4 regions of the Photobacterium sp. GB-36 genome follow, and region 2 is predicted to be linked to each of the others. Evidence: predicted binding sites of a transcription regulator. Region 2 holds the regulator's gene; each other region holds the start of a gene.
The links. The regulator CRP, encoded in region 2, controls carbon source genes, mostly activating them, when cyclic AMP is high. The targets are predictions, from matches to a motif close to TGTGANNNNNNTCACA.
Positions count from the first base shown of each region.

Region 1: C9J46_RS03150 (NupC/NupG family nucleoside CNT transporter) is a predicted target of CRP. The motif match lies at 3,961-3,976, and genes of this name have one in related genera.
Region 3: ectA (diaminobutyrate acetyltransferase) is a predicted target of CRP. The motif match lies at 1,961-1,976, and genes of this name have one in related genera.
Region 4: recB (exodeoxyribonuclease V subunit beta) is a predicted target of CRP. The motif match lies at 3,507-3,522, and genes of this name have one in related genera.

Region 1 is NZ_PYNY01000002.1:331,443-336,591, forward strand. It holds gene budA (acetolactate decarboxylase) at 62-781, opposite strand; gene alsS (acetolactate synthase AlsS) at 794-2,458, opposite strand; gene C9J46_RS03150 (NupC/NupG family nucleoside CNT transporter) at 2,701-3,891, opposite strand; gene C9J46_RS03155 (lytic transglycosylase F) at 4,567-5,149, opposite strand, start outside.
Region 2 is NZ_PYNY01000008.1:16,653-21,801, forward strand. It holds gene C9J46_RS09515 (hydrolase) at 1-58, shown strand, start outside; gene C9J46_RS09520 (YheU family protein) at 119-334, shown strand; gene C9J46_RS09525 (phosphoribulokinase) at 516-1,385, shown strand; gene C9J46_RS09530 (OsmC family protein) at 1,455-1,859, opposite strand; gene crp (cAMP-activated global transcriptional regulator CRP) at 2,239-2,871, shown strand; gene C9J46_RS09540 (hypothetical protein) at 3,061-3,243, shown strand; gene C9J46_RS09545 (DUF1338 domain-containing protein) at 3,298-4,086, opposite strand; gene astD (succinylglutamate-semialdehyde dehydrogenase) at 4,131-5,149, opposite strand, start outside.
Region 3 is NZ_PYNY01000004.1:277,716-282,864, reverse strand. It holds gene C9J46_RS06005 (ectoine synthase) at 1-14, opposite strand, end outside; gene ectB (diaminobutyrate--2-oxoglutarate transaminase) at 29-1,294, opposite strand; gene ectA (diaminobutyrate acetyltransferase) at 1,305-1,862, opposite strand; gene C9J46_RS05990 (STAS/SEC14 domain-containing protein) at 2,411-2,776, shown strand; gene C9J46_RS05985 (beta-ketoacyl-ACP synthase) at 2,871-4,097, opposite strand; gene C9J46_RS05980 (3-ketoacyl-ACP reductase FabG2) at 4,094-4,819, opposite strand; gene C9J46_RS05975 (hotdog family protein) at 4,816-5,149, opposite strand, start outside.
Region 4 is NZ_PYNY01000015.1:78,594-83,742, forward strand. It holds gene recB (exodeoxyribonuclease V subunit beta) at 1-3,448, opposite strand, end outside; gene recC (exodeoxyribonuclease V subunit gamma) at 3,723-5,149, opposite strand, start outside.

The DNA.
Region 1 (5,149 bases), on a different contig from region 2:
AGAAAAGGAGCGTTAATAAACGCTCCTTTTGTCATTAAGAAATGCCTAATCTTTTCAATATTTATTTCTCAGTTACATGGATCGCAGTTTGCAGATCTTCAGGGTGAAGATCTGCGCGATCAAATTCTTGTGAGGCGGGCATACGAAGGTGGAAATCTTTAAATATTTCAACTTCAACATTACCTTCTGTGAGAATAAAGTCACTCACATGACCACCTTGAGTACGATCATCACTAATAAAGTGAAAGTGGAACCCCGGCACATTAATACCAATCATATAGTCTGGTATTTTAAAACCAATCATCACACCTGAAACATGCGTCATTTCAGCAATAGGTTGATGTTTAACAACTTCAACCATAGGTGGATATGGACGGTGCTGAGCCGGCACTGTACGTGTTTTAACATACGAGAACTTACCTGTTAAACGGATGGCATTAATCGCGTTGTGAGCGAGTAGATCTTGCTCTAAGCACGTTTCAAATTCTTTTTTACTTAGTTCAATTAAACTCAGTTTTGCTTTTGGCTCAAAGTTAACAACCGAAGCAAATGGTGTGGTGATATCGTGATCAACAAGATGAACATCGCCTGTGCTTGTAAGTTGGTAAACGTCATCACCCATTACAATCATTTCACCGTCAAGATCGTTAAAGGTACCAATGCCAAAGTTACCATGATCTAATAACTGACCAATTGTGAAATCACCTTGATATAAGCCTGCAATTAATGCACTCATCATTGAGGTTTGGTAGAACGTTTTGTTATGTGTTTCGGCACTCATGTGATGCTCCTATTAATCTTGTTGGCATGGATGAAGTTGATCAAGTAGGCGACTGTTATCGCTATAATCAACATTGACGTTAACCAATACTGGGCCACTTAAGCTCATAGCTTTTCGCATAACAGGCTCAATATCATCGGCAGTATTGATCGCTAAACCATGTGCGCCGAAACTTTCTGCATACTTAACAATATCAGGACCTATAAAGCTGACAGCACTCTCTCGACCATACTTTTTAAGCTGTTGAATCTTAACCATGTCATAACTGTGATCAGTCCAAACAAAGTGAACGATATTACATTTATGACGCACGGCCGTGGCTAATTCCATTGATGAGAATAGGAAGCCACCATCACCAGACATGGAAATGACTTTTTCATTAGGGTGAAGAAGGGAAGCTGCAATTGCCCAAGGTAAAGCGACGCCCAATGTTTGTTGACCATTACTGAACAATAAACGACGAGGTTCAAAGCTGTGGAAGTAACGTGCCATCCAAATATAGATAGAGCCTACATCACAACATACAGTGGTGTCGTCACTGACAAAGCGACGTAAATCATGAACAAAACGAAGTGGGTGAACGCCGTTTGATGAGGTTTTATTTATCCCCATTTGCATAATATGTTGTAAATCGTGGCGTAATAATTGGATTTGTTGGTTACTTTCTAAGGATTCTCTCTTATCTAATTCAGAAGCAATAGACGTAACAGACACCGCTAAGTCACCCACAACTTCACAAACAGGGTTATAGCTAATTTCTAAATCTGCTTGTTGATAACCAATATGAATAATTGGGGTATTTGCATCTTTATTCCAAAGAATCGGATCGTATTCAATGGGGCTATAACCAATGGTGATGATTAAGTCTGCGCTGTTTAACGCAATATCACCGGGTTGGTTTTTAAATAAGCCCACTCGACCTAAAAAGCAGTTGTATAAATCATGAGAAATAACCCCAGCTGCGGCAAACGTATTCACAACGGCAATTGGTGTTTGTTTGAGTAGTTGGCGAATGGCATCAGTAACAAAAGGCTGGCTTGCATCCATACCCAGTAATAACACCGGATTTTTTGCAGCATTAATGCGATCAGCAGCCTGACGAATAGCTTGCGGGTGTGCACCACCGAACAAAATTGGATTAGGCTGTTGTACTGGTTGGTAAGGAATACGATTAGTTAGAATATCTTGCGGTAGACTAACAAAGCTAGCACCTTGGGTAGGTTGCTCTGCAATACGAAAAGCTTTATGTACAACATCAGATACCGAGCCGCTATCCATCACTTCTGCTGAAAATTTGGTGATAGGAGTAAACAGTGAACGGGTATCCATGGATTGGTGAGTATTGTGAGAATACATCGAAAGCGGTACAGCACCTGCAAGTGCAACCACAGGATCACCTTCACTGTTCGCTGTTGCAACGCCTGTGACAAGGTTTGATGCGCCCGGGCCAGAGGTCGCTAAACAAATGCCTGCTTTACCCGTTAAACGCCCTGTTGCTGCTGCCATAAACGCTGCATTTTGTTCATGATGACAAATAATGATTTCAGGTCCGTTATCACAAACAGCATCGAAAACAGCATCCACCTTTGCACCTGGAATACCAAAAATGTGTGGAATGTTATGTGCATTTAAAGTTTCAACAACCAGTTCAGCACCAGAGACGGTTTTATCCGACATATAAGCCTCAAAATTATATTTATTAAGTTAATAGGCTCAGGACATTGTTCGTGAATTCGAATTTTATGTGATGAGTGGCACAATTCTATACATTCATCATACAAATCAAATAACTGAAAATGAAAGTTAAATTCTCAATTTACAGATAAATAAGGGGAGGGGGAATTTACGATGTAATAAAAATGCCAGCCTTCATATTAGAAAAGACCGGCATTTTAAGGGAGGAATGGCAATGACAACGATTAAATCATGATGCCTGCAATTAACGCTGATAGAAAACTAACGAGCGTTGAACCGTAAAGCAAACGTAAACCAAAACGTGCCACCATATTACCTTTTTCTTCGTTCACCCCTTTTACAGCACCAGCAATAATACCGATAGAGCTAAAGTTAGCGAATGACACAAGGAAGATAGAAACAATACCTACGGTGTGCGGTGTTAATTCACTTACTTGTTTTTGTAATGACAGCATTGCTACAAATTCGTTAGCAACAAGCTTGGTTGCCATGATACTACCTGCTTGTAGGGCTTCATGAGCAGGGATACCCATGATCCATGCAAATGGATAGAAAGCGTAGCCAATAACATCTTGGAAGCTAATACCGAATGCAGCATCAAAGCCGGCATTAATCATTGAAATTAGCGCGATAAAACCAATCAGCATTGCCGCTACAATAACCGCGACTTTAAAACCAGTAAGAATATATTCTCCTAACATTTCAAAGAACGTCAGTTTCTCACCACTTTCAGCCGCCATCATCTCATCAATATTCATCTCTGCTTCGTGGTCATATGGGTTAATGATAGAGAGAATAATGAAGGTACTAAACATGTTTAGAAACAAGGCAGCCACGACGTATTTAGGATCGATTAGCTTCATGTAAGAACCGACAATAGACATCGATACGGTTGACATGGCTGTTGCCGCTAACGTGTACATGCGACGCTCAGACATTCTACCGAGAATATCTTTATAGGTGATGAAGTTTTCAGATTGACCGACCATTAAGGCACTAATAGCGTTAAAGGATTCAAGTTTACCCATGCCATTAACTTTTGATAATAAATATCCAAGGCCTTTTATGACATATGGCAAAACTTTGATGTGCTGAAGAATACCAATCAGTGCTGAAATGAATACGATTGGCATTAGAACACTTAAGAAGAAGTTAAAGCCATCATTGTTAGATAGGTTACCAAAGACGAAATTTGTCCCTTCTGCGGCAAAATTGAGTAATCCATTAAATCCATCAGCAAACTCTTTAACGATCCCTGTACCCATTGAGGAGTTAAGCAAAAAGTAGGCTAATCCCATTTCAATAAGCAGTAGCTGAATAATATATCTGTACTTGATGTTTTTACGGTTATTACTTGCAACAAGTGCTAGGGCTGCGATAACGATTAACCCTAAAACGAAATGTAGATAGACCATGTTTGGTTGCTCTCAGTGTGATTCTTATCAAGATATATACTTATGTTTAAATATTTCTTTCTCTCTAAAAGTGACTTAAGTCTCACTTTTGGGTCGCGTAATTTTCTGTCACTATTACGTGCTTAGATGAATTACGATTGCGGCAAACGATTGCAGTTCGAAAGAGCCCTGTCATTACTGGGTTGTCGTTATACGCTCATATAACTGTATCATCAACATGCCAAATGAGCATAACTGTGAACTGAATCTCACCTGTAATATGATTGAAAAATACTTTTTAGTGGTTTTGGAATATCGCAGTAGTCCAATCGGTAAAAACACGATGATTAAATAGGCAATTGTAGTCTCTGTGTATATCAAATGTTATTTTTTATTATGTTTAATAAATATGGAAAATAATATTTTAGATAAATAAATTTCAGAATTTTTTAAATATGATTCAATGCTGCACTTAATATTCATTTGTCTTACAAAATGAAATATTATATTCGTGATAATTTAGTGGAATAGAAACGATGAAAAAATCCTCTAAAAATCGTAAGCTATGGTACTTCCATCGACACGATCAGCGTAATGAAACAAGATTGAATAAAAGCTTAAAGGCTAAATAATGCATGTATGGCTAACTTACGTTGATCGTCTAAACGAAAGGCGACTCAACGTAAGTAAGTATACTTATTCAAGAATGGTAGGGACATTAAACCGGTAAGGTGGAACAAAAGGTCGGACACCTTTCTGGCGGTATTTTTTTAAACGCATTAATTGTTTATAGACAATGTAATAACGATTTATATTTGTAACGTAGACAACAGGTTGTTTGCCTATATATCTCCTGGTAATAATTTCAACATTATTAAACCATATATCAGGGTTATAGCCTTTTTCCTTTGCATAACGTCGCATTTTTCTAATATTGCCAGGTCCTGCATTATAAGAGGCGAGTGTCATATACATTCTATTATCATAGGTTAGACTGCTATCATCTAAGTAATTATTTTGGATATAGCGCATATACTTTATACCCGCATGAACATTATTACTTGCTATATAAATGTTAGGAATATTTATATATCGATCTCTTGCTGTACTTGGTAGTACTTGCATGATGCCAACGGCACCTTTATTGGAGACTTTATGCTGATTAAGCCCTGATTCTTGGAAACCCTGAGCCATCATCATTAAATAATCAAAATCATATTCCGTAGAATATTTAAAAAACAGATCAGAAAGTTTTTCCATTTTATCCATATTACTATGG
Region 2 (5,149 bases):
TTGGCTCGAACACAGCGTTCCAACATGGTTTAAAACCAAACTCACCACTCCTCAATAGGGCTAGTGATATTTTTATCATATACTGCGCGTATCAGTAACGCAGTCGACGAGATATAAAATGATCATTCCTTGGCAAGATATCGCCCCAGAAACACTGACTAACCTGATTGAACAATTTGTGCTACGTGAAGGCACTGATTACGGTGAAGTTGAAATGAGCTTAGAAAACAAAGTGAATTACGTGATGCAGCAACTGAAATCCGGTGATGCTGTGATTGTATTTTCTGAATTGCATGAATCTGTCGACATAAAATTACGCAATCAGTTGCAATAAGTTTTATTAATGTGAGTCGTGCCCAGAGAGTTACGACTCAAAACTTGCCTCCGCTAGCAGTTTCACTTTTCAATCCCGACATCCCTGTTAACTTGTAGTAGCATTGTTGCCCGATCAGGTAATTTTATTATTGCCTGCTTTCTCATTTATCTTTCGATAATCAACAACGACAAGGTTAGTCATGTCTGCAAAACATCCTATTATTGCAGTTACTGGTTCATCAGGAGCAGGAACCACGACGACTTCTGAAGCATTCCGAAAGATGTTCAATATGATGAACATTAATGCGGCATGGCTAGAAGGCGATAGCTTCCATCGCTATACCCGCCCTGAAATGGACACTGAGATCCGCAAAGCTAAAGAGCAAGGTCGACATATCAGCTATTTTGGCTCAGAAGCCAATGACTTTGCCCAATTAGAGCAATTTTTCAAACAATATGGTGAAGATGGCACTGGCCGCTTTCGCCGTTATCTACACACATTTGACGAAGCCGTACCCTACAACCAAATGCCCGGAACGTTTACTCCGTGGCAACAGTTAGCAGAAAACACTGATTTACTCTTTTATGAAGGCTTACATGGTGGGGTTGTCGATGGCGAGATCCATGTCGCACAGCATGTTGATCTTCTTATTGGCATGGTACCCATTGTTAACTTGGAGTGGATCCAAAAAATTGTTCGTGACACGAGAGATCGAGGGCACTCTCGCGAAGCGGTGATGGAGTCAATCGTTCGCTCCATGGACGATTACTTAAATTATTTAACTCCGCAATTTTCACGCACACATATCAACTTTCAACGTGTACCAACCGTTGATACCTCAAACCCGGTGAGTGCCAAAGGGATCCCAAGCTTAGATGAAAGCTTTGTTGTGATCCGATTTCGCGGTTTAAATAATGTCGATTTTCCGTATTTACTTTCCATGATCCAAGGCTCATTTATGTCACGTCATAACACGCTTGTCGTCCCTGGTGGAAAAATGAGTTTTGCAATGGAATTGATCATGCGCCCCCTTATCGAGAAACTGATTAATACAGGGAAAATCAGTTAAGTTTGCACAAACGAAAATAAATAGAAAAAAGGTTGGCACAAACACCAACCTTTTTCATCTCAATCATTATTAAGCAGTGATGATTTCATACGAATGAGTCAACTTAACCTTTTCACCAATCATCAAGCATACAGAGCAATATTTCTCTAAAGAATCAGCAATGGTGTTAGCCACTAAGGTTTCATTTAAATCAAAACCTGAAACAATAAAATGCAAATTGGCTGCGGTAAATAAACGTGGCGCTTGCTCTCGACGCTCAGCTGAAATAAGAACCTCACAACCCACAATATTTTGCGCTTGGGATTGTAAACCACTGACAACATCTACTGAGCTACACCCTCCCGCCGCCATTAATACCAATTCCATTGGACTTGGAGCTTTATCCCCTCCATTACCATCCATGACTACACTATGACCGGAGCTAGATTGACCTAAAAAAGTCATATCTTCTACCCATTTTACTCGGGACTGCATCGCTTAATCCTTATTCAAACGCCCAATAATTGTCTCTAGTCTTATTGATTAAATAATGAATGTAAATCCTAATTCTCCGCCTTAATAACAACTTTTTTCCTCTCTAAAAATCGTCGTAATAATCATTACTTATCGCACCACTTAAAATTATCTCGCCGCATTGTGATCCTGTGCACAGTTATCCATATGAAATGAACGAATCTACTAGATCAATATCAAGAAAAAGGCGCAGAAAAAGGATACACTCTAACTTATTCAAGTTAGCTTGCAGCCCAGCGGCTGAATGGATACCCTATCAGTAGGCAGTTTTTTTTCTCGTGATAAAAGTTAGAAAAGAAACCAATGCTGTTGGGCAACAAATGCAGAGGAAGTTAGTAATATGGTTCCAGGTAAACCGCAAACAGATCCAACTTTAGAGTGGTTTCTTTCCCATTGTCATATTCACAAGTACCCATCGAAAAGTACGCTGATCCACGCAGGTGAGAAAGCAGAAACGTTGTACTACATTGTGAAGGGTTCTGTTGCTGTACTAATCAAGGATGAAGAAGGTAAGGAAATGATCCTTTCTTACCTAAACCAAGGTGACTTTATTGGTGAGCTTGGCTTATTCGAAGAAGATCAAGAGCGTACTGCTTGGGTTCGTGCGAAAAGTCCTTGTGAAGTAGCAGAAATTTCATTCAAAAAATTCCGTCAGTTAATTCAGGTTAACCCTGATATTCTGATGCGCTTATCTGCTCAAATGGCAAGTCGCCTACAAGTGACAAGCCAGAAAGTAGGTGATTTGGCATTCTTAGATGTTACAGGTCGTATCGCACAGACATTGCTAAATCTTGCAAAACAACCAGATGCAATGACGCACCCTGATGGCATGCAGATTAAGATCACTCGTCAAGAAATCGGTCAAATTGTTGGCTGTTCTCGTGAAACAGTGGGTCGTATTCTAAAAATGCTTGAAGAGCAGAATCTAATCTCTGCTCACGGTAAGACGATTGTTGTTTACGGTACGCGTTAATTTTTAACGTCTTTAACCGTACGAAAAAAGCCGCACACTGTTGCGGCTTTTTTATTTCTTATTGATTAATAATCCACCCCATAAATACCTTTAAAAAGTGTGTCATTAATGCCATTAATTAACTTGTATTGCTCAAATTAAATGCTAAATTCAAGCAATGAATGGACTTCATCTTTTTTTGGTTTTTATATGGATATTGAACGTTTTGCCCCGAATAGCTACACCACTGTACCTGGCGCTATCGCTCCTCAACCTACAACTATTGAGATGACAGGCTTTAGTGACCGTCGTTGTTATTTAGAACAGCAAACAGGTTTACGTCGCTGTCCTGTTGAAGACAGTGGTATTTGGGGATCTCCCCTCGATAATTAACAGATTTAAAAAAAGCAGCCAATTGGCTGCTTTTTATTGCATTGTTTACACTGTTCAAGAGTTATAAGTACTTTCAAAGATCTTATCTGCCGAAGCTTCTACAAATCCGGTATAAATCTCACCATCTGGCTGTAAATAACGTTTAGCAAACTCATAAAATCCGCCAGAGACCAACATCTCACCATCAGAAAACGTGACCATGACTTTATCAGCCATGGTTGCTGATTGCTCTAACATCACAGTAGGATCGCCTTTTACCGCACCTCCCGCCTGATTAATGTCAAAACCACTTGATTCGAGAAAATGGTTCACTTCAGAAATTTCATTAAATTGCTCAAGCTGATTAATATCAACAGTAAAATGATTAGCACCAAAACCATGCGCTGCCACCCACCCTGCATATTCACTTTCTGCATTTAAAAACTGATAACTATCACGGCTTAATTGCCATGGTTTACCTTGAGAAAGAAAAGCAGGATCAGCAAAATAAGCATCATCAACTTGATCGACAAGCTGACGTACTTCTGTTTGTAACTCTGTTGAACATAATCCTAATTGCAGTTCACTAATAAATACTTTAGGCGCAGAAGGATCGGGATGTTCAAAGTGCTCTGCATATAACTTTTTCGCTTTGAAATGATATCGACCTTTGGGTTTATAACCTACCGCAATAAATGGAGCCGCTAATCTTGCTAAACCACATTTAGGTAGTGCAAAGGTACGCAACGCAATATGATCATTTCTAAGTGGCGCATCTTCGGTAAGTAATTGCCGAATATTCAGCGCTGAAGGGCATAATCGCTGAGTATAATCTTGCCATAACGCGGTAAATAATTGTTCCATGCTGCACAATCCTTACTGTAAGTAATACAGTGAACCTATTAGTCTCAGAGTGAAATACCCGGAGATAACTGCTCAGGTAAGCATGTTGCCTCACCTTCCATTGATGCCATTGGGTAAGCACAATAATCAGCAGCGTAGTAAGCACTTGGGCGTAAATTACCAGATGCTCCTGGGCCACCAAACGGTGCATCTCCACTCGCTCCCGTTAACTGGCGATTACGATTTACAATCCCCGCGCGAATATGATCAATAAAATATTGCCATTCACTATCATCGGTTGATACAAGCCCGGCTGATAAGCCATAACGGGTGTCGTTCGCAAGACACACAGCTTGAGCAAGATCTTGATAACGCACTACCTGCAATAATGGGCCAAAGTATTCTTCATCGGGTAAATTTTCGATATTCGTAACATCAACGATCCCAGGTGTAACCACCGCCCCCTGTCCGCGCTTTGCCTCTACCAATACTTCGCCACCAAGCGATACTAATTGTCGTTGAGTTTGCACAATATTGTCTGCGGCTTGACGGGAGATTTGAGGCCCCATAAACGGCGCAGGCTCGGCAAATGGTCCATCGACCACAATCGCTTTGGTTGCTTCCACTAAAGCTGCCAACAACGCATCCCCTTCGCTACCCAAGGGTAAGTATAGTCGGCGAGCACAAGTACACCGTTGTCCTGCGCTGATAAAAGCAGATTGTAAAATGGTATAAACGGTAGCATTGAGATCACCATAAGCATTGGAGATCACCATGGGGTTATTCCCCCCCATTTCTAATGCCAGCATCTTGCCCGGTTGACCTGCAAATTGGCGATGCAGAATATGCCCAGTATTAGCACTGCCCGTAAATAATAAACCATCAATATCTTTTGAAGCGGCGAGTGCCTCTCCAGTTGGGCGGGCTCCCTGCACAAGATTAATAACCCCATCAGGTAATCCTGCTTGTTGCCAGAGTTTCATTACAACTTCAGCCGTTTTAGGCGTTAATTCAGAAGGTTTGAATACCACCGTATTACCTGCAAGCAATGCAGGTACGATGTGGCCATTGGGTAAATGACCGG
Region 3 (5,149 bases), on a different contig from region 2:
GTTCTAACAATCATTTTTCGTCCTTAAATTACGATGCTTTTCTAAAGTTTTTAGCAACAACGTGCTCAACCGCATTTTCAAAAATTGCTAAGCCTTGCTCAAGCTCTGCCGTTGTAATGGTGAGTGGGCTAAAGAACTTCACGACTTCATCATTAGGACCCGCGGTTTCAATCACTAATCCATTTTCAAAACAGGCTTTGGTGATTTGGCTAGACAGATCGCCATCATTACACTCAATACCAATCATCATGCCTCGCCCCTTTCTTTGCACAAACATATCAGGATGGTCGTGTAGGCATTTATCAATGACGTTAGCAATAATGTTTGAGCATGTTGCAACGTGTTTTTCTAGTTGGTCATCAGCCCAATAGGTTTCGAGTGCTTTCGTTGCTGTAATGAATGCGTGATTGTTGCCACGGAATGTGCCGTTATGCTCACCTGGGTTCCAAATATCGAGCTCTGGTTTGAATAGCACGATTGCCATTGGTAAGCCGTAACCACCAATTGATTTAGAGAGGGTAACCATATCTGGTTTAATACCTGACGGCTCAAAGCTAAAGAAGGTACCAGTACGGCCACAGCCTGCTTGAATATCATCAACAATCAATAAAATATCATTTTGTTTACAGACTTTTTCTAATCGTTGTAACCACTGGTTAGACGCAACGTTTAAGCCGCCTTCGCCCTGTACTGTTTCAATCAAGACAGCGGCTGGCTTGTCCATACCTGCTGAATTATCCGCTAGCATAGTTTCAAACAATTTAAGGCCATCAATGTCCGCATAACCTTCAAATGGAATACGAGTAACATTGTTTAAACTTGTCCCTGCACCTTGACGGTGATGTTGATTGCCTGTTGCAGCTAGCGCTCCAGCTGTACAACCATGAAAACCATTGGTGAAAGCCACAATAGAGCTACGTTTTTTCACTTTACGCGCAAGTTTTAGTGCCGCTTCTACAGCGTTAGTACCCGTTGGGCCGGTAAATTGAGTAACGTAATTAAGTTGACGAGGAGCTAAAATATTGCGTTCTAATGCTTCAAGGAAATTAGCCTTTGCTGTCGAGTGCATATCTAAACCATGAGTGATCCCATCTTGTTCGATATAGTCGAGCAAAGCCTGTTTTAAAGTAGGGTTATTATGGCCGTAGTTCAGTGATCCAGCACCGGCTAGAAAATCTAAGTAACGATCTCCTTGTTCGGTTTCAAGCCAACTCCCTTTTGCTTTAGTAAAAACGACGGGAAAACTGTTTGAGTAAGAACGAACTTTAGATTCCTGCTTCTTAAAAATATCCATGATATGGCCGTTATAATCCTTTCTGTTTAATTTGAATTAAAGGGATGCGATACAACAATTCCGTATCGTGCTTGCCTTTAAAATGTATATTCTTGTCTAAAAATGTACTGACTTCGCCATTGTTACCATTACGTGCATCAAGTTTATTAAATAACGCCCACGAAGCATTATTCTCTTCCGTAATGGTTGTTTCTATAGCGGTAATATTATTTAGAGAGTCTCGACTTAACAGGTTATCTAACATGGTAAAAGCGAGCCCTTTTCCTCGAAATTGAGGAGCTACGGCAACTTGCCATATAAATAAAGTATTTGGCTGATTAGGTTTTGGGTAACCAGAGATAAAACCTGCTATTTCACCACCATCATCTTTTGCTATAACACACGTATTACTAAAGTGAGTTGTTTGAAGAAAATTACAATAAGATGAATTGGTATCGAGAGGAGGACTGTTTGCGATCAACGTAAAAACGTCATCGCCATCATGAGCTGTTGGTGTTGAAAAAGTCCACTTTTGTATCTGGTCTTCACCTGTATCGGAAGTCATTACCGAAGGTGTTGATATGTCCATATTAAGAGTCTATTCCTTTGAGCTCTAAATAATTTGGTGGGTATTATTACCTATCAGGATGATAATTATCTGAATAAAAGTTGAATAATCGTAATTTATTTGAGCAAGATCTCGTTTATTAATGTACATAAATGAAAGTTAAGTGATTAGAGCTCTAAATTGTTTTGGTTGTTAAAGTATTCACGAAGAACCTTTTTAAAGACTTAAAAGCAATATTATGCATCTTGTTTTCTATTATTATGCTGTAACTAAGCTCGGCATGGTGTGACAGTTTGTGTCGTTATTTACTGATGGGGATATAAATAATAAATAGTGATTATACTTATGATGTTGATATTTATATGTCGTTGTGAGTGCATTTATATATAGATATATACCTTCAGGTATTGATTGAATATTTACTATTCTATTTAACGTTTATCGTTCTCTTGAATATACGATCATTCTGAAATGTCATTTCCCTTAATTATGCTCTTTAATTACTGTCGTTTTCATTTAAAAAGCGCATAGTATTTTCATCATTTCTTGATGGATTAAGGAAACTTATAATGTTAACTATGATTAACTTAGATATTGATAATGCCGTGGCTTTTTCAATTGATGGCAAAGTGACTGAAGATGATATGAAACGTATTTTGTTTGATGCTCAGGCGAAGACAGAATTACACGGTAAAGTTGTTATCTTTGAGCAGATTGACAATTTTGATGGGATTGAATTTTCAGCATTGCTAGAAGAAGTGCGCTATTTGTTTCATGCGGGAATATCACATGTAGCAAAAGTGGCTGTTGTTGCAGAGAAAAAATGGATAGAAAAAATCGTAAAAGTGGAAGATAATCTGTTTCGTAAAATAGACATTAAATTCTTCCTGCCAGAAGAAAAAGATCAGGCAATTACGTTTTTAAAACAGCAATAATACGATTGAAATTAACCATGCTTGAGAAGTGATAAAATGTTCAAGCATGGTTATTTATAATGGTATAGATACGGTATCGTTAGAGTATCTTAAGTTACATTCGCTTAAAGATAATGGAAGTGTTAATCCCGCCAAACGCAAAGTTGTTGCTCATAATATATTGGCAATCAAGGTTGCGACCTTCGCCACGAATGTAGTCTAAATCACCACATTCAGGATCAACGTTCTCAAGGTTAAGCGTTGGGCTGAACCAGCCGCCATGCATCATTTCTAAACTTAGCCACGCTTCAATCGCACCACAGGCCCCAAGGGTATGGCCTAAATAGCTTTTCAGAGAGCTAATTGGAGTGTTGTTGCCAAAGATACTCGCTGTTGCTTGGCTTTCTGCAATATCACCTTTTTCGGTTGCAGTACCATGTGCTGAAATGTAACTAATTTCACTTGGCGATAAATTTGCCTGTTGCAGTGCCATCTCCATACAAAGCTGCATGGTTTCTTTTTGTGGCTGTGTTACATGGGCGGCATCACAGTTACTCGCAAATCCTACCACTTCGGCATAGATCTTAGCGCCACGTGCAACGGCATGCTCGTATTCTTCTAACACTAATGTGCCAGCACCTTCACCAATTACCAAGCCATCACGATCCGTATCATAAGGTCGTGGTGTTGATTTTGGTTCATCGTTTTTAAGGCTCGTTGCAAACAGGGTATCAAATACCGCCGATTCTGTTGGGCAAAGCTCTTCTGCGCCACCTGCAACCATCACGGTTTGATAACCGTGTTTAATCGCTTCATAGGCGTAACCAATCGCTTGGCTTCCTGAAGTACATGCACTACTTGTGGGAATAACACGGCCACGTAATTCAAAAAATAAGCCGACATTGACAGCTGTTGTATGTGGCATCATTTGAACATAAGTTGTCGCGGTGATAGCACGGGTACTTTTCTCATTTAGCATTACACCAAATGCACTGATTGCAGGCGTACTACCGGTTGATGAGCCATAGGCAATACCCGTTTGACCGTTTGTCAGTACCTCATTGTTCAGTAACCCAGCTTGAGTCAGTGCATTTTCAGTCGCCAGTGTTGATAGTTTAGAAACACGCCCCATTGAACGGATTTTTTTACGGGTGTAATGCTTCGGTAATGTAAAATTTTCAATAGGAGCTGCAAGTTTGGTATTTAAGCCGTCATAAAGCTCATAATCTTGCATATAAATAGTGGCGTTTTCACAAGCACGAAGTTTAGGTTCGATATGTTCCCAATCGTTACCAAAGGCTGTTACACCCGACATACCAGTGACAACAACGCGACGACTCATACTAAACCTCCGTTTACCGAAATCACTTGGCGAGTCACATAGCCTGCAATATCAGACATTAAGTAACTCACCAGTCCTGCTACTTCTTCAGGCTCTCCCATACGACGAAGAGGCACTTGTGGGAGTGCGTGTTCTTTTACGTGCTCATCGACCATACCGGTATCAATCAGGCCGGGCGCGACACAGTTAACTGTAATTTTACGCTTAGCAAGCTCTAGCGCTAATGACTTAGTTGCGCCAATCACCCCCGCTTTTGCGGCACTGTAATTGGTTTGCCCTCGGTTACCGGTGATCCCTGAAACCGATGCTAAGGTTACAATACGGCCGCCTTTACGCTTTTGCACCATAGGCATTACACAAGGGTGTAACACGTTGTAGAAGCTATCAAGGTTCGTGTGGATCACGCCATCCCATTCTTGTTCTGTCATCGCAGGGAAGGCGGTATCTCGGGTGATCCCTGCGTTACTGACGACACCGTAATAAGCACCATGCTCGGCGATATCGGCTTCAAGCTGCTCGCGGCATTGCTGACGATCACTGATATCAAATTGAATAAGGCGACCATGGCCGCCAGCGTCAGTAATTGAGGCTAATGTTGCTTCTGCGCCTGGTTTATCACTCATGTAGTGAACGGCGATAGTGAAACCATCTTTAGCGAGCTGTATAGCAATTGCGCGACCGATCCCCTTACTGGCACCTGTTACGAGTACGTGTTGAGTCATGCGTTTTTCCTATTATTGTTATCTAGTTGCATTTGTTCTAATTGTGATTTTGAGGGAACAAAGGCATTGAGTTGACTGCTTGCGACGATTTGCTGATGACAAATGATTTTGCAGTCAAAAACAGCCATACCGTTATTTTCCATAATTTGTTCGGCATGAATGTCTAAAATTTCGTGTTCTTGAAATGCACTACATTCACTGTGGTAGCGACGGCAACCTAGCAGAAAACCAATGGGGGCATCTTCACCTTTTTTCCATGCGTGGAAACCAGACCAACCTGCGACGGTTTGCGCCATAAACTCGATCCCAACATAAGCGGGGATCGACTGT
Region 4 (5,149 bases), on a different contig from region 2:
TTGGAATACGGCTACGCAAGAAACGTTGCAGCGCTAAGGCATAGATTTGATACTGCAAGTCATAGCGGTGATCGCGCATCGCTTCAACCAACTGCTCACCACGATACACCTGTGGATCATCACCGAGATAATTCGATTTCCAGTCTAATACGTAATATTTACCCTGATGTTCAAACACCAAGTCAATAAAACCTTTAAGCATACCGCTGACCGTACTAAAGCCAAGCTCACCAGCTTTAGCGGAAATAGAATCATGCTTAGCAATGACTTTATTGAGTAGCGGTGATTGCAACATTTCAATCGGGAGTAAAAACTCCATTTCCGTTAAACGTTGTTGTGGTGTTTTTTCTGCCAATCGCAATTGTTCGCCATCTAATGGACAGTGCAAAACATCGTTAATTAATTGCTGTAATACAGGTAGCCACGCTAACTCGTAATGTTCAAGTTGCAATAGCTCCGTCAGTTTAGCGACAGTTTCTGGGCTATCGACAGGACGTGTAAACTCGATTTCTTCAAACACCGTATGTAAAAATGTCCCCGGACGCGCACCGCGAGGGAAAGTGTAAATAGAGTATTCAGGCTCTAATTCCACCTCCGTTTCACTGTTTTCTGGCGTTTCTTTCTGCACAGAATCGATATCAAATCCAGGAAGATCTAAACTGCTATCATGATGCGCTTGATGGCCTTGTTTCACCAAGTTGGAGTAACTGGTCATCCACCAATTACGTTCAATCTGACGCTCAAATTCACGACGATTCAACGCCTCAGTTTGCTCATTTTGTCCTGCCCACTTATCGACAGGTAATACTGGAGGTTCAGCAATAGTGATCGTCGGTTGCGCTTCAGATAACTTAGCCAGCGCTAATTCTAGTGCTGCAACACCGCACTCTTCTCCATTTTGAATTAAATACCCCATCGCTGATTTGTGTAATCCAGTCGGCTCTTTGCTACTGCGACCATTACGTACAGGTGCCATACCAACAAAACAGCCATAAACTGCACGAGTTAACGCTACATAAATTAAACGTAAATCTTCTGCGAGGCGTTCTTTATCAGCTTTAGAAATAGAATCAGCGTGCTTGGTAATATCTAAAATCGTCACGTTATCGTCTTCATCGTGATACTTCACTTCGCCTTTACTATCGACTTCACGATAGCTACAAACAAACGGCATAAAGACTAAATCGTATTCCAATCCTTTTGATTTGTGGATGGTAACAATCTGCACCAAATTACGTTCGGACTCTAAACGCAAAATTTGCTCATCAGAATTACCGTTTGGCTCAGCTACATTTTCAGCCAACCAACGTAATAGCGCATAATCACTGTCTAAGGTTTGACTCGCTTCTTGCAGTAATTCACCAATATGAAGTAAGTCAGTTAAACGACGTTCACCGCCTTCTTCCACTAATAAACGCTCAGCAATATTGTTTTTCGCCATCACGCTTCGTAGCATAGGCATCACGCCACGCTTGAGCCATTGTTGACGGTATTGCTTAAAGCTATTTACTGCAATTTCCCACTCATTCTCATCATTATTAAGCGTATCGAGCTCTATTGCGGTTAAAGAAAACAACCCTGACGCCAACGCAGCACGCAATGCGCGATCGTCATCAGGTGTTAGTACCGCTTGTAATAATCGCTGTACATCAGCCGCTTCAGCAGTGGAAAAAACGCTATCACGATTAGATAAATACACACTGGCAATCCCTTGTTTTGCCAGTGCTTCACGCACCAACTTACCTTCTCGTCCTGTACGTACTAACACCGCAATATCACCCGCTTTCACTGGGTGTTGAGTTTCTTTATCTAAAAAGTAGCCTTGCCCTTGTTGTGACTGCTCTAAAATATGCTGAATGTGTGCGGCTGTCGCCGTTGCCATCGTCGACTCATAATCGCCCTTGGTAATAGGCTTACCATCGAGGCTATCTTGCAACCAGAACGTGAGCGCGTGTTGTTGTTCGCCGTTTAGCCACCAGCTACGATCTGGTGCTTTCGGACTATGACCAACAGGATCAAAGGTAATATCTTGATCATAAATAAACGGGCTATTAGGTGTATCAAAGACGCTATTTACCGACGCAATCATATCTGCCGTTGAACGCCAGTTGGTACCTAATGTGTAATGATCTTGAACCTGACGACGGGCTTGAATATAAGTAAAAATATCTGCCCCACGAAACGCATAAATCGCCTGCTTAGGATCACCGATCATAAACAATCCGCATTCAGGGTGATCGTGATACACCGAACTGAAGATACCGTACTGCAAGGGGTCGGTATCTTGGAATTCGTCGATCATCGCAACTGGATATTGGCTGCGGATCTTACTTGCCAGGAGATCATCTTGATCGTTATCGATCGCAGCGCCTAACTGCGTTAAGAGATCATCAAACGATAACCACCCTTTATGGGCTTTTGCCTGCGCCAGTAAAATACGACAATGTTCAATCGCGTGCGCTAATAAGGGATCGCGTAATGTCGCTGGGTTATCAAGTAAATCTGCAACCGCAACAAATACCGCATGCTGTGGTGCTTCACCTTTCGGGGTTTTAGTGATCAATTCCTGTTGGTGAAACTTCTCTAATTTATCCGGTAAATCATAATTCTCAGTCGGTTGATTAGCCCATTCATTCACTTGAGCGAGCCACGTTGGTAGGCTCTTTTTGGTATAGCTACGTTTATTCACGTCTGAATTGGCAATTAACGCTTCTAAATCAGCGAAGTGCTGTTTCCATAATGCTTTAAATTCATTAATGCGTTCGATATTTTGCTGATGTAACTGCTCTAAACTTGCCGTCATAGCCGCTACAGAAAGTTTAACGGGAACACCTGTTAAACTATTGCCAATATCTTTTAATAGCGCATGCGGCGATGACCATAAATCACGGATCTGACAAGCAAGCGCTCGTGGTAACTGATAGAAATGACTACGCCAGTAATCCGCTACCACCAAGTTCTTCAATTGGCTTTCATCGGTGACAAATTCATTGTTGAAACGACAGCCTGATTCAAACGCGTTTTGAGTCAACATTCGCTGACAAAAACCATGGATGGTATAAATAGCCGCTTCATCCATTTGACGTTCAGCTTGCAGTAAAATATTGGCTGCCGCTTTATGATCGGGATACTCTTGCAGTAACGGGGCTATAACGGGATCGCCACTCACACCACGACTAAACGCTAAACGCGCATCGTGAATACGGCCACGAATACGATCGCGAAGCTCTGCCGTTGCCGCTTCGGTAAAAGTCACCACCAGTATTTGATCAACCGTTAATTCAACAGCATGACGCGTTTCTGCATTACCATGACCGAGTAATAGACGCAGGTATAAACTGGCAATAGTAAATGTTTTGCCCGTACCGGCAGATGCTTCAATTAAACGTGTACCATGCAATGGAAAGGCCATTGGCTGCAAAATATTGGTTTGCGTTTGTACCGTCATGATTTTACTTGTCCCATATCGTAAAACTCGATCACTCCAATGATCCCTTGAAGCTCAAGGTGATCTTGCTCACATCACTACTGTGATCAAACACTTATAAGCGAATATTGAGCGATCAAATCTTGTTATATTCTAATATTGTGAGAACTTACTCACGGTTTGTATTACAGCGGTTGGTTAGTATCAGCGCCAGAAACTTGGTCACCTCTGGACCGGTGGCCGTACAGCAAGCACCCTACAACTAATAATGATTTGCTGGCGGCCACACTACCCCTTATTCCGGCTTTACTTCTTCACTATTTAATACCGCAGCTTGAAGTACTTTCAGTGCCAACACATAGCTATTCTGTGCAAGTTCATCATTCCAATGTGTCCATACTCGATTGATGTATTCATCCGCGCCTTCACCTGCAAAAAAGTAACCATCGTTAAAACAATCTGCCATTTTGCTGTAGGCTTTCTCGATGGTTTGTTCATCGTCTTTCCAGTTACCTTGCTTATCAACACACGCTTGAATACCTGCATGTGCTGTTTTCGGAAAATACGCTAAAGGTTGATTCAAACCTTGGTAATACAACTCGATAAGCTCTTGTAAATAACCTTGTGCTTTACTCGCTTCGATCGCATTAATGACAAGGTGCTTATCGGTACCAATAATATGTGTTTTCGGGTTCAATTCTGGCTGGCTAATCGCTAAACATAAGTGATCACACCAAGCCGCGAGTAAATCTACCGAGCGCACTTTACCACTACGAAAACGCATTAAACCTGATTGATAGCGCTGTTTCAGCCAACCTTGAAGTAATACGGCATGACCATTTATCGTTAGTGTTATTGCCACTTCCTGATCATCTAATGGCGCATGAATTAATGGCTCAATTTGGCTCACTAACTCACGTACTGCTAGACGACTGGCATCTAAATCAATATCACCAAATGCCGCTACAGGTAACTTGCCCGCTGCTTTTTGCTCTTGAGCGAAATGACTGAAGATCTGATCCGGATCTTTATTGGTCATTTGAGCATCAAGCAATAATGCTAATAGCTCATCTTTAACGTGATAGCTTTCTAGCTGATTAAGCACAAACGGTTCATCATCTTCCAATAATCCCATTGGCGGCTCAAAGTAGACTTTCAAACGACGGTTAAAGAAATAACGTACCGGTAAACGCCAGAAACGCTGCAACTCAGCAAGCTCTAATACTTGTTGTTGATCATCGGCAATCGGTTCTGGAGGAAGTTCACCTAATTGGAAAGGTTGGCTCGCTTGCCCTTCACGAGCAGCAGCGGGTAGCCATTCAATGGCATAACTGCTATTACTCCCGATAAAAGCACTCGGACTAAATGGCACTAAGGGATGGTGCTCAATCAGTTTTTGTTTAATGTTTTCGGCTGATTTATCGACAGGAAGAGATTCATCCCCCTCTAAGCAATAACCTTGCTGACAATATTCCACCAGCTCACTGACTAGCACAGACGCAATTTTTTCTGCGTTGTCTTGAATTGAGCGACCCACGTAGCTGATATATAAGGTTTCTTGCGCTGATAATAATGCTTCAAGGAAAAGATAACGGTCATCATCACGACGAGAACGATCGCCCGCTTTAGTGCGACCATTCATTAAATCAAACCCTTCAGGGGCAATATTTCGAGGGTAAGCACCATCATTCATGCCAAGCAAGCACACCACATCAAAGGGGA